DNA from 4 places in the Mesorhizobium sp. M0715 genome. Region 2 is predicted to be linked to each of the others. Evidence: riboswitches for the same ligand, from Rfam matches in the RefSeq annotation. Region 2 holds a riboswitch; each other region holds the start of a gene.
What was found. A riboswitch is a leader RNA that binds a small molecule or an ion and turns the genes downstream of it on or off. The one in region 2 is predicted to bind cobalamin.
Positions count from the first base shown of each region.

Region 1: another riboswitch for cobalamin. It lies ahead of NKI21_RS26195 (ABC transporter ATP-binding protein); the one in region 2 lies ahead of bluB (5,6-dimethylbenzimidazole synthase).
Region 3: another riboswitch for cobalamin. It lies ahead of NKI21_RS02235 (aromatic ring-hydroxylating oxygenase subunit alpha); the one in region 2 lies ahead of bluB (5,6-dimethylbenzimidazole synthase).
Region 4: another riboswitch for cobalamin. It lies ahead of NKI21_RS29245 (DUF1636 family protein); the one in region 2 lies ahead of bluB (5,6-dimethylbenzimidazole synthase).

Region 1 is NZ_JAMYPL010000026.1:87,474-89,669, reverse strand. It holds gene NKI21_RS26200 (AraC family transcriptional regulator) at 1-470, opposite strand, end outside; cobalamin riboswitch at 764-970, shown strand; gene NKI21_RS26195 (ABC transporter ATP-binding protein) at 1,133-1,921, shown strand; gene NKI21_RS26190 (ABC transporter substrate-binding protein) at 1,967-2,196, shown strand, end outside.
Region 2 is NZ_JAMYPL010000030.1:22,037-24,232, reverse strand. It holds gene NKI21_RS27655 (hypothetical protein) at 1-229, shown strand, start outside; partial or broken gene bluB (5,6-dimethylbenzimidazole synthase) at 352-969, opposite strand; cobalamin riboswitch at 1,081-1,260, opposite strand; gene NKI21_RS27645 (histone deacetylase family protein) at 1,382-2,196, shown strand, end outside.
Region 3 is NZ_JAMYPL010000002.1:75,757-77,952, reverse strand. It holds gene NKI21_RS02235 (aromatic ring-hydroxylating oxygenase subunit alpha) at 1-1,110, opposite strand, end outside; cobalamin riboswitch at 1,226-1,427, opposite strand; gene NKI21_RS02230 (DUF680 domain-containing protein) at 1,935-2,132, shown strand.
Region 4 is NZ_JAMYPL010000035.1:34,565-36,760, forward strand. It holds gene NKI21_RS29230 (winged helix-turn-helix domain-containing protein) at 1-21, shown strand, start outside; gene NKI21_RS29235 (DUF6348 family protein) at 73-750, shown strand; gene NKI21_RS29240 (hypothetical protein) at 780-986, shown strand; cobalamin riboswitch at 1,121-1,324, shown strand; gene NKI21_RS29245 (DUF1636 family protein) at 1,363-1,791, shown strand; gene cobW (cobalamin biosynthesis protein CobW) at 1,794-2,196, shown strand, end outside.

The sequences.
Region 1 (2,196 bases), on a different contig from region 2:
CATTGCATCGGAATGGCGGCGCTGGTTTCGCAGCTGTAGCGTTCGCCGAGGCCGGCGATCAGGAACGGCCGGCTGGTCTCGAAACGCGGTGGTTCGAGATTGGTGAGGAAGGACTGGTCCATCAGGATCGGCTCCACGAGGTCGAGCTTGTCGAGTGTGCCTTGCGCGCGCACCAGTTCCGGCGTGGTGCCGAACTGATCGCGGAAGGCCCGGGTGAACGCCTCATGCGAGTTGTAGCCGGCGTCGAGCGCGACGCTGAGGATGTCGGGCGCCCCGCCGGCCAGCTTGCGCGCCGCCTCGGTCAGCCGGCGTGAGCGCATGTAGCCCATCACCGACCGGCCGGTGGCGGCCCCGAAAGCCCGCGTCACATGAAAACGCGACACCCCGCTGCTTTGCGCGACATCGTCGAGTGTAACAGCCTCCGGCAGATGACTTTCGACGAACCACAGCGCTTTCTCGGTCGAGTTCATTTTGCTCCTCGCATTGGCCAGATCATCCTGCCGTTTCCTGGCGCGGCCAGTTTGATCGAAATTGCGCATCCCGCGCAATCGCACCGATCCCGTCACAGTCGCACCGATATGGCGCAGCGTTGGAGCGCCCCTTGCCGCCGACGAGCCAAATTCGGCAGGCTTCACTTGACAGCGCCAGGCGGCATCCTCTAAATGCGTAATGTTATTACATATCGAGAGCGGGAAATGCATGTTTCCCCTAGCCGGCCCACCACTCCGTCCGAGAAATCCATTGCGAAGCGATTGGGGGAAATCTACGCTGAAGCGGTGATGGTCCCCGAGTCGAAAGGCGAGGGGTGAAAAGGGAACACGGTGAGATCCCCAGGGGTCGAGGCCGTGGCTGCCCCCGCAACTGTAAGCGGCGAGCAAAATCCGTGAATGCCACTGGCCGGCAAGGCTGGGAAGGCAGGATGGCGCAACGACCCGCGAGCCAGGAGACCTGCCATCACTGAGTTGACCGGACGGGGTGTGCCGGGAGGAAACGCGAATCCCGGTCTTGTCGGCCGCTTCGCCAGCTTCCTTCCGTCGCCAGTTTTGGAAAGTGACGGAAAGTTGGACGGCTCTATCGATCATCGCATCATCGTGAGCACGCTTTGCCATCCCGGCAATCTGGCGGGCAGCCGATGCCCGTAGCGCTTCTCGAAGCCCGTGACCTCTGCGCCATGGCGAACGGGCGGGATCTGGTCCAGGCGGTCAGCTTCTCGGTGGCCGCTGGCGATCGCCTAGCCATCATCGGTCCCAACGGCGCCGGCAAGACGACGCTGCTGCGCATGCTGTCGGGCATGCTGCGGCCAAGTTCCGGCGAGGTGAACCTCGGCGGGCGCCGGCTGGACAGGATTTCCGCCGCCGAGCGGGCACTGCATATCGCCGTGGTCGGCCAGACCGACCAGCCCGATCCGCGGCTGGCGGTGATCGACTATGTCGAGCTGGGCCGGGTCCCGCACGCTCGGCTACGGCGCAGGAGCGAGGAGCGTGACATTGTCGTCGATGCGCTGCGCCGGACCGGCCTGCTGCCGCTGCTTGGCCGCACCATCGGCTCGCTGTCGGGCGGCGAGCGCCAGCGCGCCCAACTGGCCCGCGCCATCGCCCAGCAGCCAAAGATCCTGTTCCTCGACGAGCCGACCAACCATCTCGACCCGCGCGCCCGCGGCGAACTGCTCGACCTCGTGGCAGGCTTCGAGATGACGGTGATCGCGGTGCTGCACGATCTGGCGCTGGTGGCACCGTTCGCCACCAGGGTGGCGGTGATGAACCATGCCCGTCTGCAAGCGCTCGCCGCACCGCGCGAAGCGCTGACCCAAAAGCTGATTCGCGAAATTTTCGGCATCGATGTGCTGCGTCTGCGCCATCCGACCGAAGACCGCGAACTGACGGTGTTCGATGTTCCGAACCGTGCCGCGCCGCCATCCTGATTGAAGCCGTCCCATATCGATCATCCCGTCCACAGGAGCAAACCCTTGAAACGCCTTGCTTTTTCGCTTGCCTTCTCGCTGCTGGCCTCGACAGCCCTGGCCTTCCCGGTAACTGTCGACAGCTGCGGCAAGCCGCTGACCTTCGATGCGCCGCCGAAGCGCGCCGTCATCCAGGATCTCAACATGGCCGAGATGGCTTTCGCGCTGAAACTGCAGCCGTCGATCGTCGGCCTGACCGGCATCACCGGATGGTACAAGGTGGGTCCTGAGTTCAA
Region 2 (2,196 bases):
TTTTGTGCTCGCCATCGTCTTCGCCTGGGCATTCAAGGCGGCGTTCATCGAGCCTTTCGCCATCGCCTGCCTGATGCAGGTCTATTTCAAGACCATCGCGGGCCAGGTGCCCGATCCGGCCTGGGACGCCCGGCTGGCCGAGGCATCGTCGAAGTTCAGGGAGCTCAAGGACAAGGCGCTGGCCTCCTTCGGCGGTTCGCGCTGGGCTACGGCCGGCGCCACACCCTGATCGGCTGGGCGGATGGTGTCTGGTGAGGCAGGAACGGTGTTGAGGCGCGCCACGGTGGATTTGAGCTGTGTCTCGCCTTGCCCGGAAAAGGTCTCGCTCATGATCAGCTCCGGCAGCGGCAGCCGCCGTCCCCAGCCATGCGTTTCAAGGTCCGGTTTGGGAGCGAACTCGGAAACACGGCCGAGGCAGAGATAGGCGACCGGCGTTACGTGATCCGGAATGGCCAACAGCCGCTTCAGCGCCTCAGCCTCGATGATGCTCACCCAGCCGACGCCAACGCCCTCGGCACGCGCGGCCAGCCAGAAATTCTGCACCGCGCAGACGGTGCTGTAGAGATCCATCTCCGGATTGTGCCAGCGTCCCAGCGGCGAACCCTTCGAGCGCTGCCGGTCGCAGGTGATGCAGATGTTGAGCGCGCTCTCGCAGATGCCTTCCAGCTTGAGCTTGCGGTACAGCGCCTGTTTTTCCGCCTCGATCGCCGGCAGTTCCTGTTCTCGCGCGGCCAGGAACAGGTCGCGCACCTCCGCCCGTCGTTTGACATCGCGAATGACAATGAAATTCCATGGCTGCATGAAGCCGACCGATGGCGCGTGATGGGCGGCAAGCAGCAGCCGTGCCAGCACGTCGTCATCGATCGCGGTGGGCAGGAAATGGCTGCGCACGTCACGCCGCGTGAACATGGCGCGGTAGACCGCATCGCGCGCATTCTGGTCAAATCCATCGTCAATGGCAGCGGTCATGTGTTCCGGCATCGCTTGTCCCCTTGCGATTGCAGATTCAAAACTGACAGAGCGTACTTTGTGCGTCCAAGTAGACGCACGTCGCTCTGATGCCATCCGCCTGACCACGCGGATGACAATGCCTGCCAGGCCGGTCTTCTGGCTCGGGATCAACCCGCGTCCGGTGCCTTCCCGTCATCGACAGTGGCATTTACCGGCGCGGTCCCCCTCACAGCGTTGGGCACGCCACGGAATTCAACCGTGTTCCCGATTCTCCCGCTTGCGGCGGGCACCAGGCAGTACCAGGGACCTTACGCCGAAGCGCCCGCGGGGCCAATGCCTGCGGCGACGCGAATGGACGCAGTCGCGATTTTCCCCAGTCATCGGCCGCCCGTGCATGGCCTTTGTCGATCCGGGTCACTAGATTAGGACGATGACCACCCGTCTCTACACCCATCCGATCTTCCTCGAGCATCTCACGCCGCCCGGACATCCCGAGCGGCCCGACCGCTTACGCGCCATCGAGCGCGTGCTCGACGACGAAGCCTTTGCCGGGCTCGATCGTATTCAGGCGCCGGAAGGCGACGAGGCCACCATCCTCTACGCGCATCCCGCCGATTTCGTCGCCCGCGTGCGCGCCGCCATCCCCGACGAGGGGATTGCCCGCATCGATGCCGACACCACTGCCAGCCCGAAGAGCTGGCAAGCGGCGATCACCGCGATCGGCGCCGCCAACGCCGCCGTCGATGATGTCTTTTCGGGCCGCGCCGACAACGTCTTCGTCGCCGCCCGGCCGCCCGGCCATCATGCCGAAAAGACCACGGCGATGGGCTTTTGCCTGTTCAACACGGCGGCGATCGCGGCGCGTTATGCGCAGAAGAAACACGGTGTCGAGCGCGTTGCCGTCGTCGACTGGGACGTGCATCACGGCAATGGCACGCAGGATATTTTCTGGGACGATCCGTCGGTGCTCTATTGCTCGACACACCAGATGCCGCTTTATCCCGGCACCGGAGCGAAGACCGAAACGGGCGCCGGCAACATCGTCAACGCACCGCTGGCGCCGCAGACCGGCAGCGAAGTGTTTCGCGATGCCTTCCTGTCGCGCGTCCTGCCCGCGCTCGACAATTTCGCGCCCGACCTGATCATCATTTCGGCGGGGTTCGACGCGCACCACCGCGATCCGCTGGCCGAGATCAATCTGACCGAGGATGATTTCGACTGGGCGACCGGCCAGCTGATGCAGCG
Region 3 (2,196 bases), on a different contig from region 2:
GATGCCGAAGGCGTTTTCCTCGACGATGCGACGGTCCTGGTCGTTGGTCTCGGTCCAGACATGGGTGAGCTCAGCGAGATCGTAGTCGACGCCTTCGACCGCATCCTTGTGGACGAGCCATTTTGTCGTCACCGCGGTTTCCGTGGCACTGATCGGCAGCACGCGGAAGGTGACGGCATGGTCGCCGAGGATATGGTTCCAGGTTGTCGGATAATGATAAAGCAGCAAGGAGCCGATGCGGTCGGTTGAAACGCTGTCGGACAGGTTCTTCTGGACCGCCCGTTTTCCCGTCATGGTGTAGCTGACGGCATCGCGCAGCAGCGGCGCGCGGGTGGCGCGGTACTGCCCTGCCGGATCGATGCGGAATTTGCTCGGCAGGCCTGATGCCTCGCATTTGGCCCAGTGCGCGACCATTTCAGGGTCGCTGTCGGCGCCGTTGACGCCGGTCACGGTCGGAGCCTCGGGGAAGGTCTTGCACAGCTCAGGATGATTGGCGGCGCAGTGATAGCACTCGCGGTTGTTTTCCCAGACCAGCTTCCAGTTGCCCTTCTCGACGATCGTGCTCTCGAAGGCGATCTTTGCTTCACGCAACCGGTGCGGCAAAAGATAGGGTTCGATCATCGCCCGCATCGGCGCGAAATCCGCCGGCTCCTTGGCCAGACAGATGAAGATGTAGCCGCCGACGCTCTCGCAGGCGACCGGCTTCAGGCTGAAATCACTCTTGTCGAAACCGTCGGCCATCTGGCGGGCAAACAGCAGGCGGCCGTCCAGCTCATAGGTCCACTGGTGATAGGGGCAGACGAGCTTTGCCGCCGTGCCCTTCTCCGTGTTGCATACACGGCTGCCGCGATGGCGGCAGGAATTGTGGAAGGCGTTGATCTTGCCGTGCTGGTCGCGGACAAGGACCACCGGATAGTCGCCGATCTGCACGGTGATGTAGCTGCCCGGCTTCGGCAGTTCGCAATCATGGCCGATGAACAGCCAGTCGCGATACCAGATCAGCTCCATGTCGAGCTTGAAGTAGTCCGGATCGGTGTAGAAGGGCTGCTCCAGCGAAAAGCCTTGCCGGCGCCCCTTCAGGAGCCTCAGCATGTCGTTGCGGGTATCCATGTCCTGTCCTCGTTTCTAAGGACTGAACTGGTGGTGATGGAGGAAGGATTGAAACGCAGGCCGGCTAGGTGCCAGACATGCGCTATCCACCTCTTGACCGCCCACCGCGATCAGTCGAGTCTAACAATCTCGGGCTGGTTTCCGGGCTCTGGAGTTGTCCTTGCGGACCATCGCGACACCTTCCCAGGCAGTTGCCCAGTGGTCTCCCGTTGCGACTTGAACTCCACCACCGTTGCGGGGGCAGCGCCGGATTCTGACCGGCTTCCCAATTCTCCGCCTCGTCGTCACGAAGCGGCACCTGAGATGGTATGATCTAACCACGATCGGGGGCGCGCCGTCGGCATGAAAACGACATCGTATCCATGCGGCGCGACACGGCCTGCGAACGTTCCCGCAGACCGTCGCGGGCTGAAATCCACCTCCCGGATGACCATTTTGCCGGCTGCGATATCCCCGAATCGGACCCCTTGGCGGGGTCAAAAAAGGTTAACGGTTTCGAAAAGTGACTATTAGCTCGATCTAAAATCGAACCGAACGGTTCGTTTCTGTTGACGGTGCGTGCAGGACGGTGTGAACGCTGGGCCTCTGAAACAGTCAGTGATCCATCCAGCGGTTACACTTAACATGCTGATTTAAAGAAGAAAAATATACCCGTAGATTCCCTTGGCACAATTTCAAGGTGTGGATTCATGGTCCACACGGAACAACTTCGTGATTGGAAAAGGCGGGGTTGCCCTCCCACATCGGGGCTGTCCGAACGACGCGATTTCATTTCCAAGACACGCCGCTAGACGGACGGAAAAAGACGATACTGGAGTACAAAAATGAAAAAGATCATTCTCACTGCCGCAGCCCTTCTGGCCATTTCCGGCAGCGCCTTCGCTGGTAGCGACCACTACGGTTCGAACGCCGCGGCAGCCACTGCTGTCGACAGCTCGTACACCGCTTCGACCAAGAAGTCGGAACCGGCTGCTCAGGCGCCTGCCCAGGGTGCTGACCGCAACGTCTTCGGCAACAACTAACAGCCGATTCCCAGTCGACGGCGGGCTCGCCCGCCGCCCTGGCGAAATTCAGACATTCAGGAGT
Region 4 (2,196 bases), on a different contig from region 2:
ATCAGCGACGGGCGCTCTTGACATCAGCCGTCGGCTGCAGCCGTTTGAGGGAGTTTTGTCGGCCTAGGTTCAATGATGGCATCGCAAGAGGTTCTCGACCTGATTCACGAAGCGTTGATTGCGCATGGGATCAGCGCCATCCGTGGACAGAACGATGTCAGGATTGAACTGGAAGACCTGCGCTTTGAAGCCCAAGTTTTCGACAAGGAGCCGTCAGGCTCGGGTCGCAGGCTTGTTCTCGAAATCTACGTCTTCTCACCGTTGCTAGGCACTCAGCCGGTCATCGAATCTTTTGTTGGACTGGGCGACACGCGTGAACAGGCGATTTTCCAAGCATTCGGAAAATTCCTGATCGGTGTATTTCATGTGCTGATCGAGGGCCTTGCGGAGCATGTTTGCGAGAACATGCAAGCCGAGATTGCATTCTGGCAACGGAATGATGCTGGCTGGAAGATCTACGGTGGACCTGTGATCACACAGGCTGCAGTGGAATGCACTCTCAACCGGACATATCCAGCGTTTTATGCCCGCTTGGAAAAACTGTTCACGGCTAAGGTTCGCCCTGGCAGTCATTTCATCCGGATATTCCTGGCGAGCTATGGCGGAGCACTGGTCGGCAACGAAATTCTCCTGGACAACGAAACTTGGCCGGAAGGTCAAGAGCTCCTCGTTGATCAGGACTGGCACCACGGCGACGGGTACCAGGCGCTGCGTCAGGTCATCCTTGCGTTGCCGGGAGATAACAATTGAGCCAACGTACACAGGCTAGCGGATAAACAATGGATATCAAAGCCAGGCTGACCCAAGAGGTGCAGGAGTGCCTCGATAGGATTTCGTCCTTTTCATGGGACGTACATGCGCAGGCAATCCGAAAACGCTACCCTGACCTGCTGGAGACACATTTGGCTTCAAAGTTGATGGCATTTACTTCGATGTGGGTGACGGCGCCGGATGGCTGGACCGGCAAGATGGAGATATCCTTCTGACGGCTTTCGTTACAGCTTTTCCTGATCCCAACAACGAAGATGGCATTCGCGAAGAGCGGTCAGTGGTAGTGAAGCGTCCCCGCCCCTGATTTCAGATTGCCCCTGCGTTGCGTTGACACCGCTGCCCGCAAAAGCCTAAATCCGGTTCAGATGGTCTCTTGCCCGCAACGGCAAGAGCTAAGAGGGAATGCGGTGCGGGGCAAAATCCCAAATCCGCGGCTGTCCCCGCAACTGTAAGCGAAGAGCCAAGGCCGAAAGCCACTGGGGAGTTCCCGGGAAGGCGGCTACCAAGGCGATGACCCGCGAGCCAGGAGACCTGCCGTCTGCGACTTTAGAATCCGATCGCCCGGCGGGTTTCCGGGCAAGGAGCCCGATCTTGGACCACGACAGCAGTTTTTCGGCTGGCACAGCGGATATTTCGTCCGGCCATGATGATGCCTTGGCCGGCGTCACCATCATCGTCTGCGCCTCCTGCCGCGATGAGACCGGCGCCGACGCTCATCCCCGCGCCGGCGAATTGCTGGCGGACGACACGCGCCGCGCCGCATCCGGCGACGACATCCGCATCCGCAGCGTCGAATGCCTCGGCAATTGCAAGCGCCGCCTCAGCGCCGCCATCCTGCGCGACGGGTGCTGGAGCTATGTCTTCGGCGACCTGACCACGACCAGCGGCGCCGACCTCGTGACAGGCGCCAAGCTCTTCGCCACCTCGAAGGACGCCCTGATTCCATGGCGCGGCCGCCCCGATAGCCTGAAGCGTGGCCTCGTTGCCCGCATCCCTCCCTTAGACCTGCTGAAGGATTGACCATGACTGCCCCAGATTCGCCTGCGAACCTCTCCCGCGTTCCCTGCACCGTCGTCACCGGCTTCCTCGGCGCCGGCAAGACGACGCTGGTCCGCCATCTCCTGGAAAACGCCGGCGGCAAGCGCATTGCCATCATTGTCAACGAATTCGGCGACATCGGCATCGATGGCGAGATCCTCAAGGGCTGCGGCATAGACACCTGCCCGGAGGAAAACATCGTCGAACTGGCCAATGGCTGCATCTGCTGCACCGTCGCCGACGATTTCGTGCCGGCGCTCGACAAGATCCTCGCGCTGACGCCGAGGGTCGACCACATCCTGATCGAAACCTCGGGCCTGGCGCTGCCCAAGCCGCTGGTCCAGGCCTTCCAGTGGCCGAGCGTGAAGAGCCGCGTCACAGTCGATG